Regions from separate parts of the Mesorhizobium sp. M0106 genome, predicted to be linked through region 2. Evidence: riboswitches for the same ligand, from Rfam matches in the RefSeq annotation. Region 2 holds a riboswitch; the other holds the start of a gene.
The links. Region 2 has a riboswitch for S-adenosylmethionine ahead of metX (homoserine O-acetyltransferase MetX). Riboswitches for the same ligand answer to the same signal wherever they lie in the genome.
Positions count from the first base shown of each region.

Region 1: it holds a riboswitch for S-adenosylmethionine, as region 2 does, so the genes downstream of both, NKJ55_RS03340 (O-succinylhomoserine sulfhydrylase) here and metX (homoserine O-acetyltransferase MetX) in region 2, are expected to answer to the same signal.

Region 1 covers NZ_JAMYUA010000002.1:336,685-341,068, reverse strand. Annotated here, with positions in the region: gene araD1 (AraD1 family protein) at 1-365, shown strand, start outside; gene NKJ55_RS03350 (hypothetical protein) at 393-845, shown strand; gene NKJ55_RS03345 (2'-deoxycytidine 5'-triphosphate deaminase) at 862-1,956, opposite strand; SAM riboswitch at 2,092-2,169, shown strand; gene NKJ55_RS03340 (O-succinylhomoserine sulfhydrylase) at 2,240-3,430, shown strand; gene NKJ55_RS03335 (glycosyltransferase) at 3,467-4,384, opposite strand, start outside.
Region 2 covers NZ_JAMYUA010000035.1:58,209-62,592, forward strand. Annotated here, with positions in the region: gene NKJ55_RS26565 (prephenate/arogenate dehydrogenase family protein) at 1-907, opposite strand, end outside; gene hisC (histidinol-phosphate transaminase) at 914-2,023, opposite strand; SAM riboswitch at 2,162-2,239, shown strand; gene metX (homoserine O-acetyltransferase MetX) at 2,332-3,501, shown strand; gene metW (methionine biosynthesis protein MetW) at 3,560-4,174, shown strand; gene NKJ55_RS26585 (DUF1330 domain-containing protein) at 4,200-4,384, opposite strand, start outside.

The DNA.
Region 1 (4,384 bases), on a different contig from region 2:
CCAAGCTGCGCAACGCTTCGTTCGGCCCGGAGATCCTGATCGGCGACCTGCCGTCCGACATCCGCGGCGCTTCACGCATCCTACGCGACGGCAAGCTGCTTTGGGAAAAGCCGTTCCTGTCGGGCGAGGCGAACATGTCGCACACCATTGGCAATCTCGAGCATCATCACTTCAAATACTCGGCCTTCCGCCAGCCGGGTGACGTGCATGTACACATGTTCGGCACGGCGACGCTGTCCTTCGCCGACGGCATCAGGACCGAGGCCGGTGACGTATTCGAAATCGAGGCGCAGGATTTCGGCCTGCCTCTGCGCAACCCGCTTGAAATCGAGCAGCCGGTGAAGGTGGCGGTGAAGGCGTTGTAAACTGGTGACATAATTCAGGGGCGAGAAATGAACGGCCTGCGGATTGGCACTGTGTTCGTAAGTTTAGTCCTGTTCCTCGCCTATTTCTCCCCAGCGGCTTACAGCGCCGGACAATGCAGCGCAAGATCCTATCGCGAAGCCCGAATGTCGATGACTGACCGGCTTCTGGCCACCGGCTATTCGAAATCGCAAGTGAGCTTTCTGATGCGCAACGCGGATCGCATGACGTCCGCACTCCGCGCTGACAGACTGAACGACAATGGCAGAGCCTGCGGTATCGACTCCGCCAGAGCCCATGTGCTGGGATGTCTCGGCAAGCAGTTGTTCCCCTTGCAGTCCAGCTCAAGCGCCTCACTTGACGACGAGAAGCAAACCAGAGGTTTTTGGGGGAAGAAGCGATTGGCAGTGCGAGAACTGCTCTTTGTCGGTCAGTTTCATGGCTGCCTTGGCGCCGCGAAAGAATATCTGTTTCGCGGCTGATGGCCTGCGAACAAGATCAGCGGGCGACGCGGAAATGCTTGGACAGTTTCAGGCCCTGCGCCTGATAGTTCGAGCCTAGATCTGTGCCGTAGAGCGCCTGCGGCCGTTTCAGCATGTGCTCGTAGACCAACCGTCCGACGATCTGGCCGTGATCGAGGATGAACGGCACTTCGTGGCTGCGCACCTCGAGCACCGCCCGGCTGCCGGTGCCGCCCGACGCCGAATGGCCGAAACCCGGGTCGAAGAAACCGGCATAATGGACGCGGAACTCGCCGACCAGCGGGTCGAAAGGCGTCATTTCGGCGGCGTAGAGTGGCGGCACATGCACCGCCTCGCGCGACACCAGAATATAGAATTCGTCCGGATCGAGCACCAGCTCGCCGGCACCGCTCTTGTAGAGCGGCTCCCAGAAATCGACGACATCCTGCGCGGCGCGCTTGTCGACGTCGACCAGGCCGGTGTGGTGCTTGCCGCGATAGCCGACAAGCCCATCCTTGTCGCCGTCGAGGTCGATCGACAGCGCGATGCCGCCGCCTGAGATGTTGGGTGGTTCGGTGGCGACCAGCATCTCGGCGCGGTGCAACTCGTGCAGCTCGCTTTCTGACAAGAGCGCATTGCCGGTGCGGAACCTGATCTGTGACAGCCGCGAGCCGGTGCGCACGACGATCGGGAAAGTGCGCGGGCTGACCTCCAGATAGAGCGGACCTTCATAGCCTGCGGCGATCTTGTCGAACTCGTGGCCACGGTCGGTCATTACCCGGGTGAAGATATCGAGCCGTCCGGTCGAGCTTTTCGGGTTGGCCGAGGCGGAAATATGCGCGGGCAGCGCCAGGCTTTCGAGCAGCGGCACGATGTAGACGCAGCCGGTTTCCAGCACGGCACCTTCGGCGAGGTTGATCTCGTGCAGCTTCAGCCGGTCGAGCTTGTTGACAACCCTGTAGTCCGGGCCGGGCAAGAAGGAAGCACGCACCCGCCAGGCCTTGTCGCCGAGCCTGAGGTCAAGGCTGGCCGGCTGGATCTGATCGGAATCGAGCGTGCGCGGCGATTTCAGCGCGCCCGTCTGGAACAGCGCGGAAATATCCTGATCGGGAAGAATGCCTGTCTGCCGCAAGGGTCTGGCTCCGTTCGAACGCCGGGCGAGGTCTTGTTCTGTCGCAGGTCCGACCGTGGACGCCTTTGGCACCTGCTTGGTACAACCCTCTTAATCATGCCGGCAATTGACGCAAGCGTGGCGCGGGTCTAAAGCTCGTTATCCCGTGGTGATTTGGCCGGTCGGCTTGCAGCCACGTTAAACAAGTCGCTAAAGGACCGTCGGGCCGCAAGGCCATATGGACCGGTTGCGACTTTCGCGACCGGTTTTTTGTTGTTTGGACCAATTTTGGTGTTTGGATGGAATGATGACCAAGAAGCGCGACTGGAAGCCTCAGACCGCACTCGTGCATGCCGGGACGCTGCGTTCCGGCTTCGGCGAGACCTCCGAGGCGATGTATCTCACCCAAGGCTATGTCTACGAGACGGCGCAAGCGGCGGAGGCCCGCTTCAAGGGCGAGGAGCCGGGCTTCATCTATTCGCGCTATGCCAATCCGACGGTCGACATGTTTGAGAAACGCATGTGCGCGCTGGAAGGAGCCGAGGACGCGCGCGCCACGGCATCCGGCATGGCGGCGGTGACGGCAGCACTGCTGTGCAGCGCCAAGGCGGGCGACCATATCGTCGCGGCGCGCGCGCTGTTCGGCTCCTGCCGCTGGGTGGTCGAGACGCTGGCGCCGAAATACGGCATTGAGGCAACGCTGGTCGACGGCACCGACATCGCCAATTGGGAAAAGGCGGTCAAGCCGAACACCAAACTGTTCTTTCTGGAAAGCCCGACCAATCCGACGCTGGAGGTGATCGACATCGCCGCCGTCGCGGCACTTGCCAATTCGATCGGCGCCAGGCTGATCGTCGACAATGTCTTCGCTACGCCCTTGCAGCAGAAACCCCTGCAGCTCGGCGCCCACATCGTCGTCTATTCGGCCACGAAGCATATTGACGGCCAGGGGCGCTGTCTTGGCGGCATCGTTCTGTCGGACAAGAAATGGATCGACGAGAACCTGCATGACTATTTCCGCCACACCGGCCCAAGCCTCTCGCCCTTCAATGCCTGGACGCTGCTGAAAGGCCTGGAGACGCTGCCGCTACGCGTACGCCAGCAAACGGAAAGTGCCGGCCGCATCGCGGATTTCCTCGCCGAGCGCCCGCAAATCGCCCGTGTCATCTATCCTGGCCGTGCCGACCACCCGCAAGCGGCGGTGGTCAAGAAGCAGATGTCGGGTGGCTCGACGCTGATTTGCCTCGATGTGAAGGGCGGCAAGCAGGCGGCCTTTGCCTTCCAGAACGCACTCGACGTCGTGCTGATTTCCAACAATCTCGGCGACGCCAAGAGCCTGATCACCCATCCGGCGACGACGACGCACAAGAACTTGACCGATGAGGCCCGCGCCGAGCTCGGCATCGGACCGGGAACGCTCAGGCTGTCAGTTGGCCTTGAGGACGCCGACGACCTGCTCGAAGACATCGAGCAGGCACTGAGAGTTGCCGGATAAGGGCTGGCCGAATAGAGGCGAGCGGGGACGCGCCGATCAGGCGCCGGACGGGGTCTCTTCCAGCTCCGCGACGGGCTTGGTCTGGATAGTCATCACATTGCCGCGCCAGTCGACGGCGCCGCTCAGCCATCCGCGCGCCCAAATGGCGGGAAGCATCAGGTCTCGCGCCATCATCGCCAGGATGGTGCGCAGCGACAGGTGCCATCCCTTGGCCGAGGCCAAGGCGCATTCCGGCAGGTAGGCCGCGACCAGCACGGCGATGGCGGTTGCCGGCAGGCTGACGCCGGCGTCAGCCGCCGCGATCAGCGCAAGCACCAGCGGCGGCGCTGCGCCGATCAGGATCTCGGGGGCGAAGAACAGCGCGAAGGTGACGCGGCGCAGCCGCGCCCAACGCGCCTGCCGCGACCAGATCTCGCCAAACGTGCGCCGGCCGAGCGGCTGTTCAAAGGGCGAGGCGACAAGATTGACCCGCAGTCCGAGCCCGTTGACCAGCTTGGTCGCGGCGGCGTCTTCGGCGATCTCGGCAGCAAGCGCGCAGATGCCGCCATTGGCGTCGAGCATCGGCTTATTCCACAACATGCTCTTGCCCTGCGCGAAGCCGAGGCCGAGCGCCTCTCCGGCGTACTGCCAGCGTGCCTGCAGCGTGTTGAGAAAGGCGCATTCGACCTCCCCCCAGAAGCCGTCCGGCCGCGAGCCGATCGGCGTCGAGCAGACGAGGCCGGTGTCGTGCCGCCACGCCGCCATCAGGTGCTGGACGTAGTCGCTCGGCATAAGCACGTTGGAATCGGCAAGGATGACCCAGCTATAATGCGCCGCTTCCCAACCCTTAACGCAATTGTTGAGTTTTGGATTGCCGCTGATGCGGTCGTCACCGACTAGAAGGCGGGCGCGAATAGCTGGAAAGCGCGCCATTGCGGCGGTGATCGGCTTGACCACCGGGTCGTCGGCATGGGC
Region 2 (4,384 bases):
GGCGGCCGAAATCCGGTACGTCGATGTCCTGGCCGGCCTCGATAATCGAGCGGCGGACGGCGCGGGTGCGGGTGAACAGGTCGAACAGTTTTTCGCCGTCGCCCCAGCGGATCGCCCGCTGCAGCGAGGACAGATCCTCGGAAAACCGCGCCAGCATTTCGAGAATGGCGTCCTTGTTGTGCAGGCAGACGTCGCGCCACATGGTCGGGTCGGACGCCGCGAGACGGGTGAAGTCGCGAAAGCCGGAAGCCGAGTATTTGATGACCTCGGACTTGGTCACCGACTCCAGATCGTCGGCGGTACCGACGATGTTGTAAGCGATGATATGCGGCAGGTGCGAAACGATGGCCAGCGTCATGTCGTGATGCTGCGGGTCCATCGTGTCGATGTTGGAGCCGCAGCGGCGCCAGAATTCCGAGAGCTTTTCCAGTGCTGCGGGATCGGTGCCGGGCAGCGCCGTGAAAATGCACCAGCGGTTCTCGAACAGTTCGGCAAAACCGGCGTCCGGTCCCGATTTTTCGGTGCCGGCCAAAGGATGGCCGGGGATGAAGTGCACGCCATCAGGCACGTGCGGCTGCATCTGCGCGATCACCGACGCCTTGGTCGAGCCGACATCGGTGAGGATGGCGCCCTTCTTCAGCGCAGGCGCGATCTCTGCGGCGACCGTGCCTGAAGAGCCGACCGGCACCGAAACGATAACCAGATCAGCATCGCGAACCGCCTCTTTCGCATCCGTCGTATAGGTGTCGCCAAGGCCGAGTTGGCTCGCGCGTGCCAGCGTCGCGTCGCTGCGCGTCGAAATCGCCACTTGGCCGGCGAGTCCCTCGCGGCGGATGACGCGGGCCAGCGACGAGCCGATCAGGCCGATGCCGACCAGCGCGATCTTTTCGAACATCGGTGAGGTCATGGTGTTCTAGCTTTTCAGGAATGTCGCGAGTGCTGCGACAACGCCGCGATTGGCCTCTTCGGTGCCGATGCTCATGCGCAGCGCGTTCGGAAAACCGTAGCCGGAAACGCGCCGCAATATGTAGCCGCGCGCACTGAGGTAGTCGTCGGCGGCCGCCGCCGAATGCCTTTTGTCCTCGGGAAAGTGGATGAGGATGAAATTGCCGACGCTCGGCGTCACCCGCAGCCCGAGCCCGCTTAGTTGCTCGCTCAGCCAGGCTAGCCAGGTCTCGTTGTGCGCGACGCTGCGTTCGATATGGGCGCGGTCGTGGATCGCCGCGATGCCGGCCTCGATCGCCGTCGCATTGACGTTGAAAGGCCCGCGCACGCGGTTGATCGCGTCGATGACGTGCATTGGCGCATACATCCAGCCGATCCGCGCCCCGCCCAGGCCCAATTTGGAGAAAGTGCGGGTCATGACCACGTTTTCCGCGCTGCCCACCAACTCGACGCCGGCTTCATAATCGTTGCGCCGGACATATTCGGCGTAAGCTGCATCCAGCACCAGAAGCACGTTTCGCGGCAGGCCGGCATGCAGGCGGCGCACCTCCTGGAACGGCACGTAGGTGCCGGTTGGATTGTTTGGATTGGCAAGGAAGATGATCCTGGTGCGCGGCGTCACCGCAGCGAGGATCGCATGGATGTCGGCGCGTTCATCGGTCTCCTTGACCGTTACCGGGACGGCACCGGCCGACTGTATGTAGATCTTGTAGACCATGAAGCCGTGTTCGGTGATGATGGCTTCGTCGCCGGGTGCGAGATAGGTCTGCGCCAGCAGGCCCAGAATCTCGTCGGAGCCGTTGGAGCAGACGATGTTCGCCGGGTTGAGCCCGTGCACCTCGGCGATCGCTTCCCTCAGGCGCCTGGCGCTGCCGTCGGGATAGACCGCGAGCTTGTCGGCGACCGCGCGCGCGGCCTCTATCGCCTTTTGCGAAGGACCGAGCGGGTTCTCGTTCGCCGACAATTTATGGACCTTGGCGACACCTTCAGGCGCCGCGCTCTTGCCGGGCACATAGGCTTCGATGTCCATGATGCCGGCGCGGGGCGTTGGACGTGTCTGATCCGGTGTCTGGCTCATTCCATGAAATCCGTCGAGGATGCCTCCATCGGGAGGCCGCAGCGGAAATACAAGCCGTGGCCCGGAATGTCGAGGGGCGGCAATTCGGGATCAAGAACTTGCCGTTGACGAACCCACGCGCGAGTCATAGAAGAGCATCGACAGTTCCGTGGTGATTTGGCCGGTCGGCTTGCAGCCACGTTAAACAACTTGCTAAAGGGCCGTTTGCATCTTGTAACCGGCTTTGCGAAGGCATGGCCGGTTTTTTGTTGCCCGGGCTGGCTGTTGCCCAGACCGGCGGACAACGGAAGGCCGGGCAAGGAGATGTAATGGTCGCTTTGCGCGCTCGAAAAACCAACAACGAGGCCGACCAGCCGTCGAGCCCGGTGTTGCGTTTCGGCGCCGACAAGCCGCTCAAGCTCGACGCCGGCACGCTGCTGTCGCCGTTCCAGATCGCCTACCAGACCTATGGCACGCTCAACGATGCGCGCTCCAACGCCATCCTCGTCTGCCATGCGCTGACCGGCGACCAGCACGTCGCCAACACTAATCCGGTGACCGGCAAGCCGGGCTGGTGGGAAGTGCTGATCGGTCCCGGCAAGATCATCGATACCGACCGTTTCTTCGTCATCTCGTCAAACGTCATCGGCGGCTGTCTCGGCTCCACCGGCCCCGCCTCGACCAATCCCGCCACCGCCAAGCCCTACGGGCTCGACCTGCCGATCATCACCATCCGCGACATGGTGCGGGCGCAGTTGATGCTGGTCGAGCATTTCGGCATCGAACAGCTGTTCAGCGTGCTGGGCGGCTCGATGGGCGGCATGCAGGTGCTGCAATGGGCCTCCAGCTATCCGGAGCGCGTCTTCTCGGCGTTGCCGATCGCCACCGGTGCCCGCCATTCCTCGCAGAACATCGCTTTCCACGAGGTCGGCAGGCAGGCAGTGATGGCCGACCCGGACTGGCATGGCGGCAAATATTTCGAGCATGGCAAGCGGCCGGAAAAGGGGCTGGCGGTGGCGCGCATGGCCGCCCACATCACCTATCTGTCGGAAGCAGCGCTGCACCGCAAGTTCGGCCGCAACCTGCAGGACCGCGAAGCGCTGACCTTCGGCTTCGATGCCGACTTCCAGATCGAGAGCTATCTGCGCCATCAGGGCATGACCTTCGTCGATCGCTTCGATGCCAACTCCTATCTCTACATGACGCGGGCGATGGATTATTTCGATCTCGCCGCCGACCATGGCGGCCGGCTGGCCGATGCCTTCGCCGGCACCAAGACGCGCTTCTGCCTGGTTTCGTTCACTAGCGATTGGCTGTTCCCGACCGAGGAGAGCCGCTCGGTCGTGCACGCGCTGAACGCGGCCGGCGCCTCGGTATCGTTCGTCGAGATCGAGACCGACCGCGGCCACGACGCCTTCCTGCTCGACGAACCGGAACTGTTCGCCGCCATCAAGGGCTTCATCGCCTCGGCCGCGCGGGCGAGAGGGCTCGGCGCATGACCCCGAAAAGTTGCGGATTGTTCGGATCAGGACCATGTGCCGAGCAAGAGCCGAAGGCATGAGCGTCAACCGCGCCCAGCGCGTCGACCTCGAAGTCGTCGCCGATCTCATCCCGCCGCAGTCGCGGGTGCTGGACGTCGGTTCCGGCGACGGCCTGCTGCTCGAATTGCTGCAGGAGACCAAGAAGGTCGATGGCCGCGGGCTGGAACTGTCGCAGCGCGGCGTCAACGAATGCGTGGCGCGCGGCCTGTCGGTTATTCAAGGCGATGCCGACAAGGATCTCCAATTCTATCCCGACAAGGGTTTCGACTTCGTCGTTCTGTCGCAGACCTTGCAGGCGACACGCAATCCGAAGCTGGTGCTCGACGAACTGCTCCGGATCGGCAACCGCGCCATCGTCTCATTCCCGAATTTCGGCCACTGGCGGGTGCGCTTTTCGTTGCTCTTCAACGGCCGCATGCCGGTGACCAGGGACCTGCCCTATTCCTGGTACGACACGCCGAACATCCATTTCTGCACCATTCGCGACTTCGTCAATCTGTGCGACGAGCTTGGCGCGACGGTGGAAAAGGCAACCGCGCTCGACGCCAACGGCCAGCGGATCGGCTTCTCGATGCCGTGGTGGTTCTGGAATTTTTTCGGCCAGCAGGCGGTGTTTCTGCTGAAACGATAAGAGCCAATGGTGGCAGATCGTCCCTCTATTCGAGAACGTCGGTGGCCTTGTGCGGGTGCTGGACGCCGTCGACGAAGACCACGTCGGACTGGGAATTGCCGGTGCGCAGCGGCAATATCTCCTGATAGGCGGGCGAGTCGTACCATGCACGTGCCTGCTGCCGGTTGGGAAACTCGATGACTATGAGATAGCCCGGCCAAGTGTTTTCAA